DNA from 4 places in the Streptomyces durmitorensis genome. Region 3 is predicted to be linked to each of the others. Evidence: riboswitches for the same ligand, from Rfam matches in the RefSeq annotation. Region 3 holds a riboswitch; each other region holds the start of a gene.

Region 1 (5,805 bases), 540 kb from region 3:
GCTGCTCGCCCTGTCCGGCCTGGTCATCCTGGCCCTGGTCAGGGAACAGACCGGCACCGAAGGCTTCCTGGTCGGGCTCGGCCTCGCGACACTTCCCGTGCCGCTCCTGGTGGCCGCCTTCCGCTGGCTGCAACGCGTCCAGCCGGGCCCCTGGCGCAACCTCCTCTTCGCCTTCGCCTGGGGCGCCTGCGCGGCCGCCCTCATAGCGATCGTCGCGAACAGCTTCGCGACCCGCTGGATAGCCACCGCCACGGCCGACCCCACCAGCGCGGACACCCTCGGCGCGACGGTCATAGCGCCGATCGTCGAGGAGAGCGCGAAGGCCGCGGCCGTACTGCTCGTCTTCCTCTTCCGCAGACGCGAGTTCACCGGAATCGTCGACGGCGTGGTGATCGCCGGAGTGACCGCCACCGGCTTCGCGTTCACCGAGAACATCCTCTACCTCGGCAGCGCCTTCGGCACCGACCAGATCAACGGCGGGACCGGGCTCGCCTCCGTGACGGCGGCGACCTTCTTCGTACGTGTCGTGATGTCGCCCTTCGCGCACCCGCTCTTCACCGTGCTCACCGGCATCGGCTTCGGCATCGCCGCGCTCAGCGCGGAGCGCCAGAACTGGCGCCGCGTCCTGCTCCCGGTCGGCGGACTCCTCCTGGCGATGGGCCTGCACGCCCTGTGGAACGGCTCGGCGGCCTTCGGGGACTACGGCTTCTTCGCCGTGTACGCGGTCTTCATGCTGCCCGCCTTCGGCCTGCTCACCTGGCTGGTGATCTGGATCAGGCAGCGCGGCCTGCGCATCGTGCGGGCCGAACTGCCCGCGTACGCGCTCGCGGGCTGGCTCACCGCGCCCGAGCCGTACGCCCTCGGCACGATGCGCGCCCGCACCCTCGCCCGCGACTACGCCTCGTACACCCAGGGCAAGGCCGCGGCGCGCACGGTCGCCCAGTACGAGACGTACGCGACGTCTCTCGCGCTCCTTCGCCACCGTGGACGCAAGGGCCGGGCGGGCGCCGACTTCGTCGTACGGGAGCGGGAGTTGCTGCACGCGCTGTGGGAGCGCCGCGAGGCGGCACGGCCCGCCCTGGCGTACGCGGCACGCGCGACGGCACCGGTGTTCGTACCGATGCCGCCGCCGTACGGATACCAGCAGCCGTATCCACAGCCCTATCCGCAGCAGCACCAGCCCCCGTACGGCTATCCGTACGCGCAACCGGCGATGCCCTACCCCGCGTACATCCCCTACCGCGGCTAGGACCTCTAGGCGGAAGCCTTGGTCAGCGCCGACACCTCGGCGGACGTCAGCTCGAACTCGCCCACCGCCAGCAGCGCGGGCAGCTGCTCGACCGTACGGGCGGACGCGATCGGCGCCGCCACCGTCGGCTGCGCCGCGAGCCACGCGAGGGCCACGGTCGCGATCTCGGCCTCGCGCTCCTGGGCGATCCGGTCGAGGGCGGCGAGAACGCGCAGGCCGCGCTCCGTCTCCAGGTGCTTGCCCGCGCCCTCGGCGCGCGCGCTGTCGACCTTCGCACCCGGGCGGTACTTGCCGGTCAGGAAGCCGGAGGCGAGCGCGTAGTACGGGACGGCGGCCAGGCCGGAGCGCGAGGCGACCTGCTCAAGGGTGCCCTCGTACGTGTCGCGCGAGACGAGGTTGTAGTGCGGCTGGAGCGCCGAGTAGCGCGCGAGGCCCTCGCGGTCGGAGAAGTCGAGGAACTCCTGGAGCCGCTCGGCGCTCACGTTCGAGGCGGCGATCGCGCGCACCTTGCCGGACGTGACCAGCTCGTCGAGCGCGCCGATGATCTCCTCGACCGGGACGGACGGGTCGTCGTAGTGCGTGTAGTAGAGGTCGATGTAGTCGGTGCGCAGACGGCGCAGCGACTCCTCGGCACCGGACTTGATGGTGTTCGCGGACAGGCCCTTGTAATCGGGGTGGGCGCCGACCTTGGTGGCGAGCACGACGTCGGAGCGGTTGCCGCGCGCGGCGAACCAGTCGCCGATGACGGTCTCGGACTCCCCGCCCTTGTTGCCGGGCACCCAGGCCGAGTAGACGTCGGCGGTGTCGATGAAGTTGCCGCCGGCGGCGGTGTAGGCGTCGAGCACGGTGAAGGACTGCGCCTCGTCGGCCGTCCAGCCGAAGACGTTGCCGCCCAGGGCGAGCGGGAAGACCTCGAGGTCGGACGAGCCAAGCTTGCGGAGAGAAGTCATACGGGACTCAACGCACTTGCGGATCACGGAATTCCGCATGCCGTACAGCGACCCGGGTACGGGCTGAAGCGGGCATGCCGAACCGGCAGCCCTGACGTCGGGGGGTTGTCGCCAGGACCGCCGGGGTTCTGGGGCTACCTCAGAGGGACTGGCCCTTGCCGCGCAGCCACGCCGCCGGGTCGACCCCGGTGGAGTCGCCGCCCGGGTGGACCTCCAGGTGGAGGTGCGCGCCGGTGACGTTGCCGGTCGCGCCGACGCGGCCGATGGTCTCGCCGGTGGTGACCTTCTGGCCCGCGCTGACGTTCATCGAGGACTGGTGGCAGAACCAGAGTTCGGTGCCGTCGTCGAGTTCGAGGATCGTGCGGTAGCCGTACGCCCCCGCCCAGCCGGCTTCCTTGATGGTGCCGGAGTGAATGGCCTTGATGGGCGTGCCCGTCGGAGCGGCGAAGTCCAGGCCGGTGTGGTAGCCGGAGGACCACATGGAGCCGGGCTGACCGAAGGTGCCGGTGAGCGTGTACGAGGCGACGGGGAGGGTGTAGCTCTTCGCGAGCTTGGCCAGGCGCTCCGCCTCGGCCTTCTTCTTGGCCTCGGCCTCGGCCTTCTTCTTCGCGGCGGCCTTCTCGGCGGCGATCTTCTTCTCGGCCGCGGTCTGCTCGGCGGCGGCCTGTTCGGCGGCCTGCTTGACGGCGGCTTCTTCGGCCGCCTTCTGGACCGCGTCGTCCGCCTGGTCCTGCTGGTTCTCGGCCTGCTCCATGATGCGGGCCCGCAGTGCCTCTCCGGCGTCCGTGGTGCCCTGCTCGGCGTCGGCGGTGCTGACTCCGGCGGCGCTCAGGGGCGCGGCGGCGACCGTCACACCGCCGTCCGCGGCGGCGGTGTCGGAGGAGTCGTCGGATATCAAGGACCCCACGCCCGGAAGCGACTTGGCCTCCGGCAGCGAGTCCGTGACGGCCGACAGGTCCGGCATCTCGATGGAGACCGGGGGCTTGCCGCCCTGCGCGGTGGCGATGCCGCCCGCGCCGACTGCGGCGATGACGCCTACGCCGAGAACAGTGGAGCTGCGGGCGAGCCCGCCACCGCCCCGCTTGTGGACGCGGTGCCTGCCGCGGACGGGGCGAATGGACTCCTCGGTGGGATTCCATTCCTCCCAGGAACTGTCTTCGTACCCAACGAAGTCGTCGTCATTCGGTACGTACGCGCCTTGGGGGGCAGGGCGGTTGGACGCCACTGGGGCGCACTCCTTTCCTTCCTTCTCGCCTACCGGGTTAGCTGACGGGTTCGGAGCAGGAAGGTCTCCTACGAACATCTGGCACGGATGCACAGATGCCCGATTCACCCCAATTAGTGGTTCCCCGGCTCCCTTTCGGGATTAGGCGCGTGCGCGCGGAGCCGACTCGAGTGACGGCTGGGACGACCGCGCTGCGTTATCGAACGTTAATAGACAGCGGGGTCGTATTCCAAGCCGTTCCGACTGATCGTTAACGGCTTTGGCCCGTACTTAACGGGACACGGGGGTGCGGAACGGGGCGAGTTGACGCCACTTCTTCACACACCGGAGCTTCACACTTCCTTGACAGTACGTCAGTTGTTATGCGGAGTGGTGTTCTTCAGTCACGGCCGGTGACATCGATCTCCGCGTCAGCCCCACCTTCGGTCCCGCCCTCGGTCCCGGCGCCCGTCGCCAACGGCCGCCGCACCGCGAGCAGCGCCATGTCGTCGGTCGTGCCGCCCCCGGTGTGCCTGCGCACTTCCTCGGTGAGCGTGGCGAGCAGGGCGTCCGGGCCGTTGGGTCCGGGGAAGATGCGGCCCCCGAGCCGGGTGGCCGCGTCGTAGAACTCGCCCCGGCTGTCACGCGCCTCGGAGAGCCCGTCGGTGTACAGGAGCAGCATCGCCCCCGGCGGGAACTCCGTCTCGTCCGCACGGTCCGGCCAGGCGCCCAGGTCGCCCATCCCCAGCGGCAGCGCGGGCTCGGTCGCGGACAGCACGCACAGCCGCCCGTCGCCGCGCAGGAGCAGCGGTCCCGGGTGCCCTCGGTTGATGAGGCGCACCAGACCGTCGCCGTGCGAGATCTCCGCCAGGACGGCGGTGGTGAACCCCTCGAAGGCGTCGAGCCCGTCGCGCCGCGTGCCCTCGCGCGCCAGGGCACGCTCAAGGCGCTGGGCCACCGCCTCCAGCGTGGCCTCCTGCTCGGCGGCCTCCCGGAACGCCCCGATGACGACGGCGACGGCCGCCACCGCGCCCATCCCCTTGCCCCGTACGTCACCGACGATGACGCGCACGCCGTGCGGGGTGTCCTGCACGGCGTACAGATCGCCCCCGATGAAGGCGTCGGCCTCCGCGGCCTCGTACCGCGCCGCGACGTCGAGACCGCCGATCCGGGGGTCCGGCTGCGGAAGGACGGCGCGCTGGGCGGCCTCGGCGATGGAGCGGGCGGAGGCGAGCCGTTTGTCGCTGCGGCGCTGGACGCGGTTGATGAGGACGGCGAGCACGGCGACGGTCGCCACCGTGATCAGTTCCGTGACGGCTTCGACGTCGGTGGTGGTGCTGGTCTTGAAGTGCAGGGCGAGCACGGCCGCGCAGGAGCCGGCGCCGATGAGGGTGGTGCTGAGCAGCGAGTAGAAGGGGGCCGCGATGAGCGGGGCGGCGGTGAAGAGGGGCGCGGCGGTGAACGCGGGCGGGGTGGAGATGTCGTAGACGACCCCGGCGACGATGAGCAGCAGCGGAAGGGCCCGCACGAGCGCCCGCTCATGCCGGACATCAGGCCGGACATCGGGAGCCTCGCCCCCGCCGCTTCCTCCTCGCAGCCCCACCGGTCTTCTCCTGCCGAATCCCGCGGCCAGGACCAGATCCATGACCACGCTCAACCAGGGTTCCCAAAGCGGCGGCGCGGGGCGACCGCTGTGGGCCGACAGAGTGACGAGAGAGCGACGGGAAACAACGGGGAACAACGGGGAACAACGGGGAACAACGGGGAAAACACCGAAGGCCCGGATCCATTTCTGGATCCGGGCCTTCGGTCTTTAGTAGCGGGGACAGGATTTGAACCTGCGACCTCTGGGTTATGAGCCCAGCGAGCTACCGAGCTGCTCCACCCCGCGCCGTTGAATGCAACTCTACGCCATCAGGGGGAGTGAAAGCGAACCGGTTGAGAAGCAGCCGGAAAGCGGGCGGGAAGGAGCCGGGAACCACCGGCGAACGGGGCCCGCCGCTCACGCGTTCTCGGCATGCGTCAGCGTCTCCCAGGCCACGAACAGATCGTCCGTCCCCTCGGGCCGCTGCTCGCGCGTGAACCTCTCCGTCTGCGGAAGCTCCAGCTTCAGCCGGTCCCGCAGGTGATTGAGGCCGACCTCGGTGTCGGGCCCCATGTCGCGCTGCACCTTGCCGCCGCACAGCCACTCCGGCGCCTTCGCGCCCAGCTGGTACTTGGAGTGGAACTCAAGCGCGGCCCGCAGCCGATCCTTGACCTCGCCGTACAGGTCGACGCCCTGATGCCAGGCGGTCTCCGCGATGTGCGCGGTGGCCGCGAGGGAGTAGCTGGCGTGCTTGAAGTTCCGGCAGGTCTCCTGGGAGAGCCCGTCGGCGAAGGTCTTCTGCCCGAACCAGTACTTC
Region 2 (5,805 bases), 3.8 Mb from region 3:
GATCCTGTGCGGCCTGGCCTATGCCGTCTTCCACCTCTGGGATGCCTGGACACGGTTCGGCTCACCCGGCGACGCAGTGCTGTCGGCGGCCTTCCTGCTCCTGACCTACTTCGCCCCCGGCATGATGAAGGCGGTGCTCACCCTGCGCACCGGCAATGCCTGGGTCCACGTGTGGGCGTACCACGCCCTGGCCCCGCACACCCTGGCCGACGCCCGGCACGTGGTGCACATCTTCCGCGTCTGAGCTCGAAGGACGAGTCGGACCAGCCGTCCGGGGGATGTGCTGTGCGCATGTCGCGCGGCCCGCGGGCATCCTGTTGAACAGCTCTTTCAACTCTCCGGTAGCGTCACCCCATGAGCCATCCGCACCCCGAGCTGAAGCCTGCCCCGCCGCTGCCCAAGGGAGGCCTGCGGGTTGTCGCCCTGGGCGGCCTGGGCGAGATCGGCCGCAACATGACCGTCTTCGAGCACGCCGGCAAGCTGCTCATCGTCGACTGCGGCGTGCTGTTCCCCGAGGAGAACCAGCCCGGCGTCGACGTCATTCTTCCCGACTTCACCTCGATCCGGGACCGCCTTGACGACGTCGTGGCCGTGGTCCTCACACACGGCCACGAAGACCACATCGGCGGCGTGCCCTACCTGCTGCGCGAACGGTCCGACATCCCCGTCGTCGGGTCGAAGCTGACACTTGCCTTCCTTGAGGCCAAGCTCAAGGAACACAACATCCGGCCGCGCACGGTGCGGGTGCGGGAGGGGGACCGGCGCGGATTCGGGCCCTTCGACTGCGAATTCGTGGCGGTCAACCACTCCATCCCCGACGGGCTCGCCGTCGCCATCCGCACGGGTGCCGGGATGGTGCTCCACACCGGTGACTTCAAGATGGACCAGTTCCCGCTCGACGACCGCATCACCGACCTGCGCGCCTTCGCGCGGCTCGGCGAGGAGGGCGTAGACCTCTTCCTCACCGACTCCACCAATGCCGAGGTGCCGGGCTTCACCACATCCGAGCGCGAGCTCAACCCCGCGATCGAGCAGGTCCTGCGCACCGCGCCGCGGCGGGTCATCGTCTCCAGCTTCGCCAGCCATGTGCACCGTATCCAGCAGGTGCTCGACGCCGCCCACCAGCACGGCCGCAAGGTCGCCTTCGTGGGCCGCTCGATGGTCCGCAACATGGGCATCGCCCGCGACCTGGGCTATCTGAACGTTCCCTCGGGCCTGGTCGTCAGCATGAAGGAGTTGGAGAAGCTCCCCGACCACCGGATCACCCTGGTGTGCACCGGATCCCAGGGCGAGCCGATGGCCGCGCTGTCGCGGATGGCCAATCGCGACCATGTGATCCGCATCGGAAAGGGAGACACCGTTCTCCTCGCAAGCTCCCTGATTCCCGGCAACGAGACGGCGATCTACCGAGTGATCAACGGGCTGACCCGTTGGGGCGCGAACGTCGTCCACAAGGGCAACGCCAAGGTGCACGTCTCGGGGCACGCCAGCGCGGGTGAGCTCGTCTACTGCTACAACATCGTCAAGCCCCGCAACGTCATGCCCGTCCATGGCGAGTGGAAGCACCTGAAGGCCAACGCCGACCTCGCCATCCGTACCGGCGTCGACCCCGACCGTGTCGTCATCGCCGAGGACGGCGTCGTCGTCGACCTCGTCGACGGCCGCGCCTCCATCACCGGCAAGGTGCCCGCGGGCTACGTCTACGTGGACGGGATGACCGTCGGCGGTGTCAACGAAGCCTCGCTGAAGGACCGGCTCACGCTGGCCGAGGAGGGCGTCGTCACCGTGGTCGCCATCGTCGATGCCGACACGGGCGCGCTCGCCGAGGCCCCCGATTTCCTGGCCCGCGGCTTCGTCCACGACGAGACCACCTTCGAGTCCGTCATCCCGGTGATCGAGAAGACTCTGGCAACCGCCGCCGAGGAAGGGGTCGGCGACGCCCACCAGCTGGAGCAGCTCATCGCTCGGGCCGTGGCGAACTGGGCGTACCGCACACACCGCCGCAGGCCCCTGATCATCCCGGTCATCATCGACGCCTGAGCGAGCCATACTCTTGGCCGTCGTCGTCGGCCGTACGAGCGTCATGAGCGGGGGAGTTCAATGAGCGGGGAGAAGGGCGGGGGTCTCACGGGCCGGGCCGCCGTGGAAGAGCGGTTCCGGCAGGACTGGGGGCTCGAACTGCCGGAATCGATCTTCCAGTTCTGGGAGTTCCTGGGATCTCTCGGCCCGGACGGGGAGCGGGCGCTCCAGGACCTGGACGTGAGCCCGGTCGGCATCCTGGACCTGTTCGCGGACCCGGGTCTGCGGCCGAGGGACGGCATCGACGTCCGGGTGCACGGTCGCTACTACCGCGATCCGCCGGAGTTCGTGACCTTCCTGCACGGCGGCTCCGACGGTCTGCACCACGGCCTGTGGTTCGACGACGGCCGCACCTGCAGTGGTGTCGCCTCCTACTACAACAACGACGGCGGCGGCATCGACACGCGTGCCAAGACCCCGCTCGAAGCGGTGCGGGCGATCCTCGAACGCTGCTGGCGCGACCTCGACGACGACGTGCAGGACGACGACGAGGTGTCGGCCCGGCGCTCGCGCCTGGGCCTGCTGCGCGATGCGCTGACCGCCGTCGAGACGGGTGAGCGCACCGAGACGGGCCTCGCCTACTCCAGGGCGTACGACACGGCCGTCCCGCCCGTGGACCCCGACCGGATCACCACGCTCGACGGCGCGGGCGCACTCGCGTCGGGCGATTCCGCGCTGGGCCGCCCTGCCCACAACGGGGCCGACGAGTACAAGTTCGCGACGTACATGTACGGCATGTTCGACGACGCCGAGGCTCTGGGGGAGTCCCTGGACGAAGCCCGCCGCCGCTGCTCGGCGGGCGACCCGACGGAGGCCCTTCTGCTGGGCCGCGACCTGCACTGGGCCTCCGCGGGCGACCCGGAGCGCGAGGCGCTGGCGAACGAACTCCTCGTCACGGCCTATCGCGCGCTGGGCCGCCCCGGGCTCGCGCAGACGGCGGACGCCCACCATCGGCACCGTTCTCTGCCGCAGGTGGACGTCCTGGAGACGAACAGGGATCAGGTCTAGTACGGGCCGTTCACGTTGTCGATCGAGCCGTACCGGTCGGCCGCGTAGTTGCAGGCGGCGGTGATGTTGGCGACCGGGTCGAAGCTGTCCAGCGACGTCCCGGGCACGTGGTACGCGGAGAACGTGGGGGCGATGACCTGCAGGAGCCCCTTGGAGGGAGTTCCGGCGGTGGCGTTGGAGTCCCAGTTGTTGATGGCCAGCGGGTTGCCGGAGGACTCGCGCATGACGTTGCGGTGGATGCCCTCGTAGGAGCCGGGGATGCCGCGCTCGGCCATGATGTCGAGCGACTCCTTGATCCAGCCGTCGAGGTTGTTGGCGTAGGACTTCTTCGCCGGGGCGGCTGCGGGCTCGACCGCGTCCTTGCGCTCGGAGCGGTCCGCCCGCTCGCCGGATGCCTTGGAGGGCTTGCCCGAGTCCTCCTTGTCGAGGGTGAGCCGGACACCGGGGCGAATCAGCTTCGGGTCGTCGCCGAGGGCGCTGCGGTTGTCCTCGTACAGCTTCTTCCAGCTGCCGCTCACGGAGTGCTCTCGGGCGATCTTGGAGAGGGTGTCGCCCGCGACGACGACGTAGGTCTTCGGGGCCGCGGCGGGCTTGGCGGCCGCGGCCGCCTCCGCCGCGCCGGCGGTGGTCGCGCCGAGCACCGGGAGAACGAGCACGGCCCCGCCCGTCCCTGCGGCGGCGATACCCCGGGTGAGCGAGCTGGACTTGGGACGGCGGTGCTTTCCCTTTGCAGGCATGACGAATTTCCTCTCCGTCGCCTACGAGGTGAGCTGTCGGGTTCGGACGGGAGGTGTCCGGTCGCACTGCAAAGGCGACTTCACCCCGAGCCGTTCCGGAATCCGGATCGGCGGCTTACCTGGGTCCCCCGCTCCTGCCGGGCGTATGTGAGTGGGTGGAGGGTTTCCGGACAGCGGCAGGATTCGGCGTTCCATCCGGATTGACGGTGACGTTAGGCGAGAAAGACCGGACAGAACAAGGCCAGAATTCAAATAGAAATGTGCGAGGCTCCGGCCGCCGGTGACCGGAGCCTGTTGCCCTCTTTGATCGAAAACCCCAACTTTCTTTGCGTGGAACGGAAATGTGCTCACCGGCTCCCGCTGGCGCGGCCGCCGGTGTGACCCGTTTCACTGAATTGGGGACACCTGCATATACTCCGTCAATGGCATAAAGGAGTGGCTTTCTAACTCAAAGATGGACATATTGCGGATGCTGCTCTTCGTGCCAAAAGCGGGCGTATCGCCATCAATGACATCCTGATCGCCCCAGGTGGGGGCCGACGGCGGTTCATGGGCGGGTGGTGATCGGCCGTCGCTTCCGTGGTCTATTTCCGTTTGGCCAAACGCCGTTGGGGCGGCCCCAAGGAGGGGCCGCCCCAACGGCGTGCAGTGGCACAGGTGTTAATGCTTGCCGATGTCCTTGGTCTTTTCCTTGGCCTCGCGCGCGTCGCCCTTCATCTGCAGGGCGTGACCCTTGGCGGTGAGGCTTTCATTGCCCACCGCGCGTCCGATGGCCTGCGCGGCTGCGCCGCCGGCCTGTTCGGTCTTCGCCTTGGCCTTCTCGTTGGCGGTCATGGTCCGCTCACGCTCCCTTGGCATCGACGTCATGTGCTGTCGGTACGTCTGGCCGCTCAGCTGTCCGCCAAACATCGTGACCGCGATCGGGATCGGATCCCTTCAACCAATGCGGGAAACAGGCATCTTGTGTGTTTGCGTGGCGGGGATGGGAGCACACGGTCGTCTGGAGGTTGATAACAATGGTTCCCCTTATCGTGGTACTTCTTCTGGCCCTGCTCCTCTTCGGTGCGGGATTCGCGCTGAAGGCGTTGTGGTGGGTCGCGGTCATCCTGCTGGTGGTGTGGCTGCTCGGCTTCGTGATCAGGCCCGCTGCAAGCGGCGGCCGCAAGGGCCGCTGGTACAGATGGTGACGCGCACCTGAATGCGACAACACGGTGACGCGCACCTGAGTGCGACAACGCGGTGACGCGCATCTGAGTGCGCCAACCCAGAGCGGCGCGGCGCCACGGGCGGTGGCGTGCGTGCCTGAGGGTGGGCCCGGCCTGGGACGGCCGGGCCCACCCCTTCGCCGTTTTCCGGCACGCTCCCTCGCTACGCCGAAGACCGTGCTCCCAGCCGTCCGTTGGCCCGGGGCGACGCGGTGCGTGGCCTGGGGGTCAGGGCCGCGCGCAGCGCCGGGGCGAGGACATGGCGGGCCTCGGACGGGGTGAGGCTGGCGGGAGTGGGGAGCGGGTTGAGGTAGCGGGTGTAGATCAGGCCGCCGAGGATCGTCGTCACGGCGGTGGCGCGGGCGGTCGCGTCCTGGCCGCCGAGAAATTCAACAAGCCGGGCCAGCAACTCGCGTTCCAGGTATTCACGGATCACCTCGGCGGCCTCGTCGCCCTGGGCGGTGAGCGTCAGGAAATCGGCGTCCTCCCACAGCCCCGTCACCGCGTCGATCAGACGCTCGGGAAGGGTGGTCGGGTCGCCGCCGAGGACATGGTCCACCGTCAGCGCGTTGGCGCACTGGAACTGCATCACATCCGCGAACAGCCCCTTCTTCGAGCCGAAGTGGTAGGAGATCAGCGCCGGATCGACTCCGGCGGCTCCTGCCACCGCGCGCAGAGTGGTGCGCCGGTAGCCGCGCTCCAAGAACAGCGCACGGGCGGCCGAGACGATCGACTCACGGGTCGGCGGATTGCCGCGGGGACGGCCTCGCGTGCGG
Region 3 (5,805 bases):
TTCGATCGGTTCCGTAGAAGTTCTGTGGGGCTCGGACTCGGATGTCAGAGGTTCTGATGTCGCTCAGTCGTCGTCGTCCGGGCGGTCGGCCTTGTCGACGCCGTCCCAGACGTTCGAGTACCAGGGCCTGGCGGCCGCCCCCTGGTCGGTGTGCTGCTTCTTCGCCGCCTCGGGGTCGACCACCGTGAAGCCGGTCTCGCCCGGCATCACATAGTGCAGCCGGTCCCGGATGCGCTGCTCCGCGTACTCGTCGTCCCGCCAGCGGGCCTTCTCGTCCCGCAGCTTCTCGACGTTCTCGCGGCGCTCGGCCTGCTCCTTGCGCTGATCGGCGATCTCCGCGCGCTGGGAGACGTACTGCCTTATCGGGTAGGCGAGCGCGACGACCAGCGAGCAGAGCACGAGCGCCAGGAGCGCGGCGCGTCCCGTGAGCCGGGAGCGGCGGGCCTGGCGCTTGGTCTGGGAGCGGTAGACACGCTCCGCGGTCTGTTCGCCGAGCAGCCGCAGCCTGGTCGCGGTGGAGAACCGGTCCCGGTCCTTCACGGCCATGTCCCCGCCTCCCGTTCACACGCGCGTACGTCCCCGCACACGGTACGGGACCGAGTACGGGGACGTACGTAACTACAGCGTGGCTACGGCTCAGCCCTTGCTGTGCCTATTAGTCCGCAAAGCGGAACCGCGGGAAGGCGCTGCGACCGGCGTAGACGGCCGCGTCGTCGAGGATCTCCTCGATGCGGAGCAGCTGGTTGTACTTGGCGACGCGCTCGGAGCGGGCCGGGGCGCCGGTCTTGATCTGGCCGCAGTTGGTGGCGACGGCGAGGTCGGCGATGGTGACGTCCTCGGTCTCACCGGAGCGGTGCGACATCATGCACTTGAAGCCGCTGCGCTGGGCCATCTCGACGGCGTCGAGGGTCTCGGTCAGCGAACCGATCTGGTTGACCTTCACCAGGAGGGCGTTGGCCGACTTCTCCTCGATGCCACGGGCCAGGCGCTCCGGGTTGGTGACGAACAGGTCGTCGCCCACGAGCTGGACCTTCTCGCCGAGCTTCTCGGTGATGACGTTCCAGCCGGCCCAGTCGTCCTCGAACAGCGGGTCCTCGATGGAGACGAGCGGGTACGCGGCGACGAGCTCCTCGTAGTACTCGGTCATCTCGGCGGCCGAGCGGGACTTGCCCTCGAACTCGTACTTGCCGTCCTTGTAGAACTCGGACGCGGCGACGTCGAGCGCGAGCGCGACCTGCTCGCCGGGGACGTAACCGGCCTGCTTGATGGCCTCGAGGATGAGGTCGAGCGCGGCGCGGTTGGAGTCCAGGTTCGGGGCGAAGCCGCCCTCGTCGCCCAGGCCGGTGGAGAGGCCCTTGTCCTTCAGGACCTTCTTCAGCGTGTGGTAGACCTCGGTGCCCCAGCGCAGGGCCTCGGAGAACGACTCGGCGCCGATCGGCGCGATCATGAACTCCTGGATGTCGACGTTCGAGTCGGCGTGCGACCCGCCGTTCAGGATGTTCATCATCGGAACGGGCAGCAGGTGCGCGTTCGGGCCGCCGAGGTAGCGGAAGAGCGGGAGGTCGGAGGCCTCCGACGCGGCGTGCGCGACGGCGAGCGAGACGCCGAGGATGGCGTTGGCGCCGAGCGAGCCCTTGTTGTCGGTGGCGTCGAGGTCGAACATCGCCTGGTCGATCAGGCGCTGCTCGGTCGCGTCGTACCCGACGAGCTCCGGGCCGATCTGCTCGATGACGGCGAGGACGGCCTTCTCCACGCCCTTGCCCTGGTAACGGTTGGGGTCACCGTCACGGAGTTCGATGGCCTCGAAAGCACCGGTGGAAGCACCGGACGGAACGGCGGCACGACCCGTGCTGCCGTCGTCGAGGCCGACCTCGACCTCGACCGTGGGGTTGCCTCGGGAGTCCAGGATTTCCCGGGCTACGACGACGTCGATGGACGGCACGAGCATCTCCTTCTGGGATGTGACGCGGGTACGCGGGGCGTTGGCCTCGCGGACACGAGCCTAACCGGCTCCCGGGCAACAGCCAGCCGAGCGACCGTCCTGTGGACAAACCGAGAGCAAAAAGTTTCCGAACGGAACAAAGCGGTGCGGACAAAAAAGAACCCCGCCCCGGTGCGTACGGGGGATACGCGCACCGGGACGGGGTGGACCCGTGGGGACGGGGGTGGGCGGGCGGCGCCTCCGCCGAAGCGCCGCCGCTCAGCTCTCAGCGCTTAGCTGAGGTGGAGCTGCTGGCCCGGGTAGATCATGTCGGCGTTGTCGATGATGTCGCCGTTGAGCTTGTACACCTTGTGCCAGCCGCCCTTGACGTCCTTCGCCTCGGCGATCTTGGAGAGGGTGTCACCCTTCTTGACCTTGTACTCGCCGTCGCCCTTCTTGACCTTCTTGCCGGTCGGGGTCTCGACGGTCTTCTTGGACTCGGTCTTGGGGGCCTCGGCCTTCGGAGCGGCCTGCTGCGGCTGCTCGGTCTGGGCGCTGGGCTGGCTCTTCGGCTGCTCCTGGGGCTGGGTCTGCTGCGGGGCGCTCTCCTGCGCACCGCCACCCTCGTTGGAGGCGCCCGAGAGGCCGACGCCGCAGCTCGGCCAGGCACCCTTGCCCTGACCCGCGAGGACCTTCTCGCCGATCTCGATCTGCTGGGCCTTGGAGGCCTTGTCGGCGGTGGGCGCGTACTTCGTACCGCCGTACGCGGCCCAGGTGGAGGACGAGAACTGCAGTCCGCCCGTGTAGCCGTTGCCGGTGTTGATGGACCAGTTGCCGCCCGACTCGCACTGGGCGACGGCGTCCCACTCGGAGTTGGTCGCGGCGGAGGCCGAGCCGGCCGCCATCAGCGGGGCGGCGACCGCTACACCGGTGACGCCGGCGAGCGTGGCGACACGGGTGGCCTTGGACGGGCGGCGGTGCTTGCCCTTGCTGGAAAACAGCATGAGTGATCCCCTCACCGACGCCTGCGAGGTGAGCTGTCGGGTTCGGGCCGATGAAGTTGCCCGGCCGCGCTTCCTGAGCGCGGCTTAACCCCTAGCCGTTCCCGTCCGTCTCTTCGCATCGCTCTCGCGATGCTGAACGGCCGGGCCCGGCGGAAACCTTGGTTCCCCCGCTCCTGCCTACGGCGCTTACGCGACGACTGTTCCCGAACGGCCGTTGGCAGGACTCGGCGTACCGACCGGCGGGGCCCGCTGTGGCGAGCGGTCACGACCGTAGACATGCGATCGGCCGAAACTCAAAGACGATCAGGGCTTCTGAGACCCATCTCTCACTTGCGCCAATTGGGACATCAAGCGCAAAGCGACTCGCCAACTACCCCTACTTTTCGCCCAAATCGAGGCTCTGACCGGGAAGGATGAGATCGGGGTCGGAGCCGACCGACTTCTCGTTCTCCTCGTACAGCTCGGCCCACCCGCCCTTCACGTCGAGGTCGTCCGCGATGCCCCAGAGGCTGTCTCCGGAGCGGACCGTGTACGTCCCGTCGGAGCCGTCCTTCTGACGCTCGTCGCCACGGGACGCGTGCCGGCCCGAACCCTCGCGGGTGGCGCCGTCGGAGGCCTTGTCGTCCGCGCTGCCGCCGCGGTGGCGGCCCTCACCCTCACCGGCGGGGGTGCCGGGGGCGGGTGAAGCCTCGTCGTTCTGACCGGACTTGCCCGAGTCGCCGGACTCATCCGACTCACCCGACTTGCCCGGCTCACCCGACTCGTCGTGATTCTTGTCTCGCGTCTCGTCGTCGGCGTCGGGCTTCTCGGAAGGCTTCGCCGAGGGCTTGTCCGAAGACTTGGTGTCGTCCGAGGGATCGGCCGACTCGCTCGGCGACGCACTCGGCTCGCCCGTCTCGGCCGACTCACCGTCACCGGGCTCGGTCGACTCCGACGGCTCGTCCGACGGCACCGTGGTGATCGGGGCGCCGGGGTCGACGTCGGCGGCGGCGCCGTCCTGGGTGAGACCGGCGATCGGCGCGCAGCTGGGCCAGGCGCTGATCCCCTGGTCGTCAAGAACCTTCTCGGCGACGGAGATCTGCTGCGAACGGCTGGCCTGGTCGGCGCTCGGCGCGAAGTCGAGGCCGCCGTACTCCTCCCAGACCTGCTGCGAGAGCTGGAGCCCGCCGTAGTAGCCGTTGCCGGCGTCCGCGCTCCAGGATCCGCCGCTCTCGCACTCCGCGAGCTTGTCCCACGTGGCGGTGTCCGCCGCGCTCGCACTGGTGGCGCCGAGCAGCGGGATGGCGATGGCCGATCCTGCGACTCCTGCCGCGACGATCAGGGCCGGGGCCTGGCGGGGGCGTCGGTGACGACCATTGCCGGAGATCATGCGGTTGCCTTTCGCGTGACTGGAGCGACGACTGCGGCACGGGATGCCGAGTCGTCGGTGAACGTAGCGGCAGTCGAACGCTTGTCACAAGTCGATGCAGCGGAGATCACGTGAAAGTCACAGTCTTGACGGTCCGTCAGCTAAACGTCGTTTCCGGGGTCGAATCTTTGCTCTGCTGTGCGGGTGTGAACTCCACGGGCAGCGTGCGGAGTCCGCGCATGATGAGCCCGCCGCGCCATCTCAAATCACCAGGTTCCACCGCGAGTCGCAGGTCAGGGAGGCGCCGCAGAAGAGTCGCGAGGGCGGCCTGCCCTTCGAGCCGGGCGAGCGGCGCACCGAGACAGTAATGAATGCCATGGCCGTAGCCGAGGTGTTGGTTGTCGCGCCGGGAGAGGTCGAGCGTGTCCGGCCGGTCGAAGCGTTCGGGGTCACGATCGGCGGCGGCGAGGACGACGAGGACGGGGTCGCCGGCGGCGATGTCCTCCCCTCCGATGGTCAGCGGCTCGGTGGCGAACCGCCACGTGGCGAGTTCGACGGGACCGTCGAAGCGGAGGAGCTCCTCAAGACCGGTCTCCAGGAGGCCGGTGTCGCCGTCCCTGAGGGAGCCCTGGAGCCGCTCGCGCTGCTCGGGGTGGGTGAGGAGGGCGTAGGTGCCGTTGCCGATGAGATTGACGGTGGTCTCGAACCCGGCGAAGAGAAGGATGAAGGCCATCGCGGCGGCCTCGTTCTCGGTGAGGTGCTCACCGTGGTCCGAGGCGCGGATGAGCCCGGAGATGAGGTCGTCGCCGGGTTCGAGGCGCTTGCGGTGGATCAGCTCGGCGAGGTACCCGCGCATCTTCTTCACCGACCGGGCGACACCGCCCCTGGGCCCTCCGCCGTGGCGGATCATCATCCCCGCCCAGTCACGGAAGTCGTCCTGGTCCTCGCGGGGCACGCCGAGCAGGTCGCAGATGGCGTAGATGGGGAGGGGGAAGGCGAAGTCGTGGATGAGGTCGGCTTCCCCCTTCTCCGCGAACTGGTCGATGAGCCGGTCGGTCAACTCCTGGACGCGGGGCGCGAATTCGGCGATACGGCGGGGCGTGAAGGCCTTGGAGACGAGGCGGCGCAGGCGGGTGTGGTCCGGCGGGTCGATGTTGAGCAGGTGCGTCATCAGGTTCGCGCTGCGTTCGCCCGGGATGCCGGTCTTGCTCTTCGCGTGCGCGGGCTCGCCGTGATGGGCGGGGTTCTTGCTGAGCCGCTGGTCGGCGAGCGCCTGCTTGGCGTCGACGTACCGGGTGACCAGCCAGGCCTCCACACCGCTGGGCAGCCGGGTCCTGTGCACGGGGGCGTGCTCGCGGAGCCAGGCATAGGCGGGGTAGGGGTCGGTGGCGAACTCCCACGTGAAGAGCTCTGGCCCCTGGGCCTCGTCTGACCCCTGGGCCTCGGGCGGGGCCCCTGCGGGGCAGGCCGCGGGGGTGGCCTCTGTGGGGGACGGCTCTGCGGGGGCGGGCGGCTGGTCTTGCATGACCCTG
Region 4 (5,805 bases), 2.8 Mb from region 3:
TGAGGTCCTTGACGTCGGCGATGCCCTGGAGCTTCTTCGAGCCGACCAGGTCCTTGATCTTCGAGATGACCTTCTCGGGGCCCACGGAGAAGGGCAGTTCGGTCACGACCAGGCCCTTGCGGCGCGCGGTCACGTTCTCGACGGCCACCGTCGCGCGGATCTTGAAGGTGCCGCGCCCTGATTCGTACGCGTCCTTGACCCCGGTCAGGCCGACGATGCGGCCCCCCGTGGGCAGGTCAGGGCCCGGCACGAAACGCATCAGCGTCTCCAGGTCGGCCCCGGGGTGCTTGATCAGGTGGCGGGCCGCGGCGATGACCTCGCCGAGGTTGTGCGGCGGCATGTTCGTCGCCATGCCGACGGCGATGCCCGACGCGCCGTTGACCAGGAGGTTCGGATAGGCCGCAGGCAGGGTGACCGGCTCCTGCTCCTGACCGTCGTAATTCGACTCGAAGTCGACTGTGTTCTCGTCGATCGACTCCGTCATCAGGGAGGTCGCGTCGGCCATCTTGCACTCGGTGTACCGCATGGCGGCCGGCGGGTCGTCGTTGCCGAGCGAGCCGAAGTTGCCGTGGCCGTCCACCAGCGGAAGCCGCATGGAGAAGGGCTGGGCCATGCGCACGAGGGCGTCGTAGATCGACGCGTCGCCGTGCGGGTGCAACTTACCCATGACCTCGCCGACGACGCGGGCGCACTTCACATAGCCGCGGTCGGGGCGCAGGCCCATCTCGCTCATCTGATAGACGATCCGGCGGTGCACCGGCTTCATGCCGTCGCGGGCGTCCGGCAGGGCGCGCGAGTAGATGACCGAATACGCGTACTCGAGGAAGGAGCCCTGCATCTCGTCGACGACGTCGATGTCGAGGATCTTCTCCTCGAACGACTCGTCGGGCGGCGGGGTCTTCGTGCTGCGGCGGGCCATCGCTGCTGCGGCTCCTTCACGGTGTCTGCCAGGGCATCAACGGGATCTGACGCCGACCATTGTGGACTGTCCCACTGACAACGCCGACCACGACCCGGACTTCGGCCGCGACTACGCCGAGCGCGGAGCGGGAACTTCACCGGTTGTCAGCACGCTTGCATACAGTGGCACGACTGGCAGAATTTCCAGCTTTTCGCGATCGAAGGGACGTACATGCCCATGGGTCACACGGCCACAGCCGAGGCCGGCTCCGGCGGCCTGACAGCGACCGAGCACCGGCTGGCCAACGGCCTGCGCGTGGTGCTCTCCGAGGACCACCTGACCCCGGTCGCCGCGGTGTGCCTCTGGTACGACGTCGGTTCGCGCCACGAGGTCAAGGGCCGTACGGGCCTCGCCCACCTCTTCGAGCACCTCATGTTCCAGGGCTCGAAGCAGGTGCACGGCAACGGCCACTTCGAGCTGGTGCAAGGCGCCGGCGGTTCGCTCAACGGCACCACGAGCTTCGAGCGCACCAACTATTTCGAGACGATGCCCACACACCAGCTGGAGCTGGCCCTGTGGCTCGAGGCCGACCGGATGGGCTCGCTGCTCTCCGCGCTCGACGAAGAATCCATGGAGAACCAGCGGGACGTCGTCAAGAACGAGCGCCGCCAGCGCTACGACAACGTTCCGTACGGCACGGCGTTCGAGAAGCTGACCGCCCTCTCGTACCCCGAGGGCCACCCCTACCACCACACCCCGATCGGCTCCATGGCCGACCTGGACGCGGCGACGCTGGAGGACGCGCGGAACTTCTTCCGTACGTACTACGCGCCCAACAACGCGGTCCTGTCGGTCGTCGGCGACATCGACCCGCAGGAGACCCTCGCCTGGGTCGAGAAGTACTTCGGGTCCATCCCCTCGCACGACGGCAAGCAGCCGCCGCGCGACGGCTCGCTGCCCGACACGATCGGCAAGGAGCTGCGCGAGGTCGTCGAGGAAGAGGTCCCGGCCCGCGCCCTGATGGCCGCCTACCGCCTCCCGGAGGACGGCACGCGCGCGTGCGACGCGGCCGACCTGGCGCTCACGGTCCTCGGCAGCGGCGAGTCCTCCCGGCTCTACAACCGCCTCGTGCGCCGCGACCGCACCGCGGTGGCGGCCGGGTTCGGCCTGCTGCGCCTGGCCGGAGCGCCCTCGCTCGGCTGGCTCGACGTGAAGACGTCCGGCGACGTCGAGGTCCCCGTCATCGAGGCGGCCGTCGACGAGGAGCTCGCCCGCTTCGCGGAAGAGGGCCCCACCGCCGAGGAGATGGAGCGCGCCCAGGCACAGCTGGAGCGCGAGTGGCTCGACCGGCTCTCCACGGTGGCGGGACGCGCGGACGAACTGTGCCGGTACGCCGTCCTGTTCGGCGACCCGCAGCTCGCCCTCACCGCCGTCGGGCGCGTGCTCGACGTCACCGCGGAAGAGGTCAAGGCGGCCGCGGCGGCCCGCCTGCGCCCCGACAACCGCGCGGTGCTCGTGTACGAGCCCATCGACGACTCAGCCGCCACAGCCGGTGCCGAAGCCACCGACGAGGACGAAGAGGAGGCGGCGAAGTGACCGAGGCCGCAACGATGCAGTTCCACCCGCAGCCCCAGGCGGGCACCGCACGGCCGTGGGCCTTCCCCGCGCCCGAGCGCGCCACCCTGGACAACGGCCTCACCGTGCTGCGCTGCCACCGCCCCGGCCAGCAGGTCGTCGCCGTGGAGATCCACCTGGAGGCGCCGCTCGACGCCGAGCCCGCCGGCCTCGACGGCGTCGCCACGATCATGGCGAGGGCCTTCAACGAAGGCACCGACAAGCACTCCGCCGAGGACTTCGCCGCCGAACTCGACCGCTGCGGCGCCAGCATGGACGCGCACGCCGACCACCCCGGCGTCCGCGTCTCCCTCGAAGTCCCGGTCTCCCGCCTCCCGAAGGCGCTCGGCCTGCTCTCCGACGCCCTGCGCGCCCCCGCCTTCGCGGACAGCGAGATCGAACGCCTCGTACGCAACCGCCTGGACGAGATCCCGCACGAGGCCGCCAACCCGGCGCGCCGCGCCGCCAAGGAACTCTCCCGGCAGCTGTTCCCGGCCACCTCGCGCATGTCGCGCCCCCGCCAGGGCACCGAGGAGACGGTCACGGCCATCGACTCGGCGGCGGTGCGCACCTTCTACGAGAAGCATGTGCGTCCCGCCACGGCGACCGCCGTCGTCGTGGGCGACCTGACCGGCGTCGACCTGGACGCCGTCCTGGCCGACACCGTCGGCGCCTGGACAGGTGGCACGGCCGAGCCGCGCCCGGTGCCCCCGGTGACCGCCGACGACACCGGGCGTGTCGTCATCGTGGACCGCCCCGGCGCCGTCCAGACGCAGCTGCTCATCGGCCGCGTGGGACCGGACCGGCACGACCGCGTCTGGCCCGCGCAGGTGCTCGGCACGTACTGCCTGGGTGGCACCCTCACCTCGCGCCTGGACCGCGTCCTGCGCGAGGAGAAGGGATACACCTACGGAGTGCGGTCTTTCGCCCAGGTCCTGCGGTCCGCCCCGGACGGCACGGGCGCCGCGATGCTCGCCATCAGCGGCTCCGTGGACACGGAGTCCACGGGCCCGGCCCTCGACGACCTGTGGAAGGTCCTGCGCACCCTCGCCGCCGACGGCCTCACGGACGCCGAGCGCGATGTCGCCGTGCAGAACCTGGTGGGCGTGGCCCCGCTCAAGTACGAGATGGCGGCGTCCGTCGCGGCCACGCTCGCCGACCAGGTCGAGCAGCACCTGCCGGACGACTTCCAGGCGCAGCTCTACCGCCAGTTGGCCGCGACCGGCACCGTGGAGGCCACCGCCGCCGTGGTGAGTGCCTTCCCCGTGGACCGGCTGGTGACGGTGCTCGTCGGTGACGCCGCGCAGATCGAGGAGCCCGTCAGGGCGCTCGGCATCGGTGAAGTGAGTGTGGTCACGGGCTGAGTGCGGCCTGAGTGACAGTCAGGACATATCGGGACCCCAGGGGCCGAAATCGGCCCCTGGGGTCCTCATATGTCCGAATTGGTATGGAGGTTACGTGTCTGACCTGTGGCGTGCGCTACAAAAGTGTTGATCCGTTTGTCGATTGAAAGATGCCCCGCTTAGCGTTCGGTCCGGCTGTTCGTCATGCAGTACGCCGCACCCGCGGCACCGGACAGTCATCGCCGAGTCCCCGTACGGCGCGAGCCAGGGGAGCCGGGGACCCACATGTCCCCTTGGGGTGAATCGGGCACCTTGCCGCAAGGCGAGGGACTCGTAGGAGACCTTCCTGCTCCGAACCCGTCAGCTAACCCGGTAGGCGAGAAGGAAGGAAAGGATCAGCCGCTTCATGGCGTTCACCCGTGCCACCGGGAAGCACCGTCGCCCGAGCCGCCTCACGCGTACCACCGCGAACGTGGCGGGCGTCGCAGCCCTCACCACCACCGGTGTCATCGGAGGCCTGGCCGCTCCGGCGCTCGCCGCCGACGACGCGGCCCTTGAGCACACCGGCCTCACCCAGGCGATCTCCGTCGGCGACACGCTCGCCCAGAGCATCGACGCGCAGGCCGCGGCCCAGCAGCAGGCCGCCGACGACGCCGCAGCCGCCAAGAAGGCCGAAGAGGCCGCCAAGAAGAAGGCCGAGGAGGCCAAGCGCAAGGCGGAGGCCGAGGCGAAGGCCAAGGCCAAGAAGGAGCGCGAGGCCAAGGAGCGCGCCGCTCGCGAGGCCGAGCGCAAGCGCCTCAACAGCTACGTCTCCCCGATCGCCGGCTCGTACGTCTCCACGGGCTACCAGACCGGCGGCGCCATGTGGTCCTCCGGCAGCCACACCGGCATCGACTTCCACGCCGCGTCCGGCACCTCGGTCCACGCGGTCGGCTCCGGCACCGTCGTCGAGGCCGGCTGGGGCGGCGCCTACGGCAACAACGTGGTCATCAAGATGAACGACGGCACGTACACCCAGTACGGCCACATGTCGTCCCTCGGTGTCACCGTCGGCCAGGCGGTCACTCCGGGCCAGCAGATAGGCCTCTCCGGCTCCACGGGCAACTCCAGCGGCCCGCACCTGCACTTCGAGGCCCGCACCGGCGAGGACTACGGCACGGACATCGACCCGATCGCCTACCTCCGCTCGCACGACGTCAACGTCTGATCCGGTCCGGACCCAGGCGGTCGCACGAAGCGCACCTGATTCACCGAAAGCCCCGGCTCGTCGAGAGCCGGGGCTTTCGCCGTTCCCGCCTCGCCTTTGGCCAAAAGTATCCATGGATTTCGGCCGACCGTCGGAAATTCAGCCGCTCTGCAATAGAGTCACTGAAAAGGCGTCGATCGACCGCGTTTCGCGGGGATTAAGGCGGAGGTCAGGTCATGCGCATTCCCGCGCACTCGGTGTGCACGGCCATCCGGGACGACATCGTCTCCGGTGTCTACGAACGGGGCGGCCGGCTCACCGAGGAACTGCTCGCCCGCCGCTACGGGGTCTCCCGCGTCCCCGTGCGCGAGGCACTGCGCACCCTGGAGGCCGAGGGCTTCGTCGTCACACGGCGGCACGCGGGCGCGTGCGTCGCCGAGCCGACCGAACAGGAGGCGGCCGACCTCCTGGAGATCCGCACGCTCCTGGAGCCGCTGGGCGCCGCCCGCGCCGCACAGCGCCGCACGGAGGCTCACCTGAAGGTCCTGCGCGGCCTCGTCAGGTTGGGCCAGGAGCGCTCCAGGCGCGGTCAGAGCGAGGATCTGCGCTCGCTGGGCGGCTGGTTCCACGAGACGCTCGCCCAGTCGTCCGGCAGCCCCGGCCTCACGGCGCTGCTCACCCAGCTCCGGCACAAGATCGCCTGGATGTACGTGGTCGAGACGTCGGCAGCCCCCGTTGAGGCCTGGGCGGAGCACGCCGCG

The links. Region 3 has a riboswitch for cyclic di-AMP ahead of M4V62_RS25065 (transglycosylase family protein). Riboswitches for the same ligand answer to the same signal wherever they lie in the genome.
Region 1: it holds a riboswitch for cyclic di-AMP, as region 3 does, so the genes downstream of both, M4V62_RS22665 (M23 family metallopeptidase) here and M4V62_RS25065 (transglycosylase family protein) in region 3, are expected to answer to the same signal.
Region 2: it holds a riboswitch for cyclic di-AMP, as region 3 does, so the genes downstream of both, M4V62_RS41600 (transglycosylase SLT domain-containing protein) here and M4V62_RS25065 (transglycosylase family protein) in region 3, are expected to answer to the same signal.
Region 4: it holds a riboswitch for cyclic di-AMP, as region 3 does, so the genes downstream of both, M4V62_RS12215 (M23 family metallopeptidase) here and M4V62_RS25065 (transglycosylase family protein) in region 3, are expected to answer to the same signal.

What each region holds. Positions count from the first base shown of each region.
Region 1 covers NZ_CP097289.1:5,042,977-5,048,781, reverse strand. Annotated here, with positions in the region: gene M4V62_RS22675 (PrsW family intramembrane metalloprotease) at 1-1,249, shown strand, start outside; gene M4V62_RS22670 (aldo/keto reductase) at 1,255-2,199, opposite strand; gene M4V62_RS22665 (M23 family metallopeptidase) at 2,339-3,424, opposite strand; cyclic di-AMP (ydaO/yuaA leader) riboswitch at 3,436-3,582, opposite strand; gene M4V62_RS22660 (PP2C family protein-serine/threonine phosphatase) at 3,804-5,048, opposite strand; tRNA gene M4V62_RS22655 (tRNA-Met) at 5,221-5,294, opposite strand; gene M4V62_RS22650 (alginate lyase family protein) at 5,406-5,805, opposite strand, start outside.
Region 2 covers NZ_CP097289.1:9,395,777-9,401,581, forward strand. Annotated here, with positions in the region: gene M4V62_RS41585 (hypothetical protein) at 1-244, shown strand, start outside; gene M4V62_RS41590 (ribonuclease J) at 355-2,040, shown strand; gene M4V62_RS41595 (ADP-ribosylation family protein) at 2,101-3,087, shown strand; gene M4V62_RS41600 (transglycosylase SLT domain-containing protein) at 3,084-3,824, opposite strand; cyclic di-AMP (ydaO/yuaA leader) riboswitch at 3,828-3,992, opposite strand; gene M4V62_RS41605 (CsbD family protein) at 4,485-4,658, opposite strand; gene M4V62_RS41610 (DUF5670 family protein) at 4,841-5,011, shown strand; gene M4V62_RS41615 (TetR/AcrR family transcriptional regulator) at 5,193-5,805, opposite strand, start outside.
Region 3 covers NZ_CP097289.1:5,580,328-5,586,132, reverse strand. Annotated here, with positions in the region: gene M4V62_RS25075 (FtsB family cell division protein) at 64-546, opposite strand; gene eno (phosphopyruvate hydratase) at 656-1,948, opposite strand; gene M4V62_RS25065 (transglycosylase family protein) at 2,215-2,925, opposite strand; cyclic di-AMP (ydaO/yuaA leader) riboswitch at 2,929-3,120, opposite strand; gene M4V62_RS25060 (LysM peptidoglycan-binding domain-containing protein) at 3,302-4,294, opposite strand; gene M4V62_RS25055 (cytochrome P450 family protein) at 4,431-5,798, opposite strand.
Region 4 covers NZ_CP097289.1:2,753,854-2,759,658, reverse strand. Annotated here, with positions in the region: gene M4V62_RS12230 (DNA gyrase/topoisomerase IV subunit A) at 1-919, opposite strand, end outside; gene M4V62_RS12225 (M16 family metallopeptidase) at 1,133-2,497, shown strand; gene M4V62_RS12220 (M16 family metallopeptidase) at 2,494-3,879, shown strand; cyclic di-AMP (ydaO/yuaA leader) riboswitch at 4,089-4,252, shown strand; gene M4V62_RS12215 (M23 family metallopeptidase) at 4,265-5,065, shown strand; gene M4V62_RS12210 (GntR family transcriptional regulator) at 5,281-5,805, shown strand, end outside.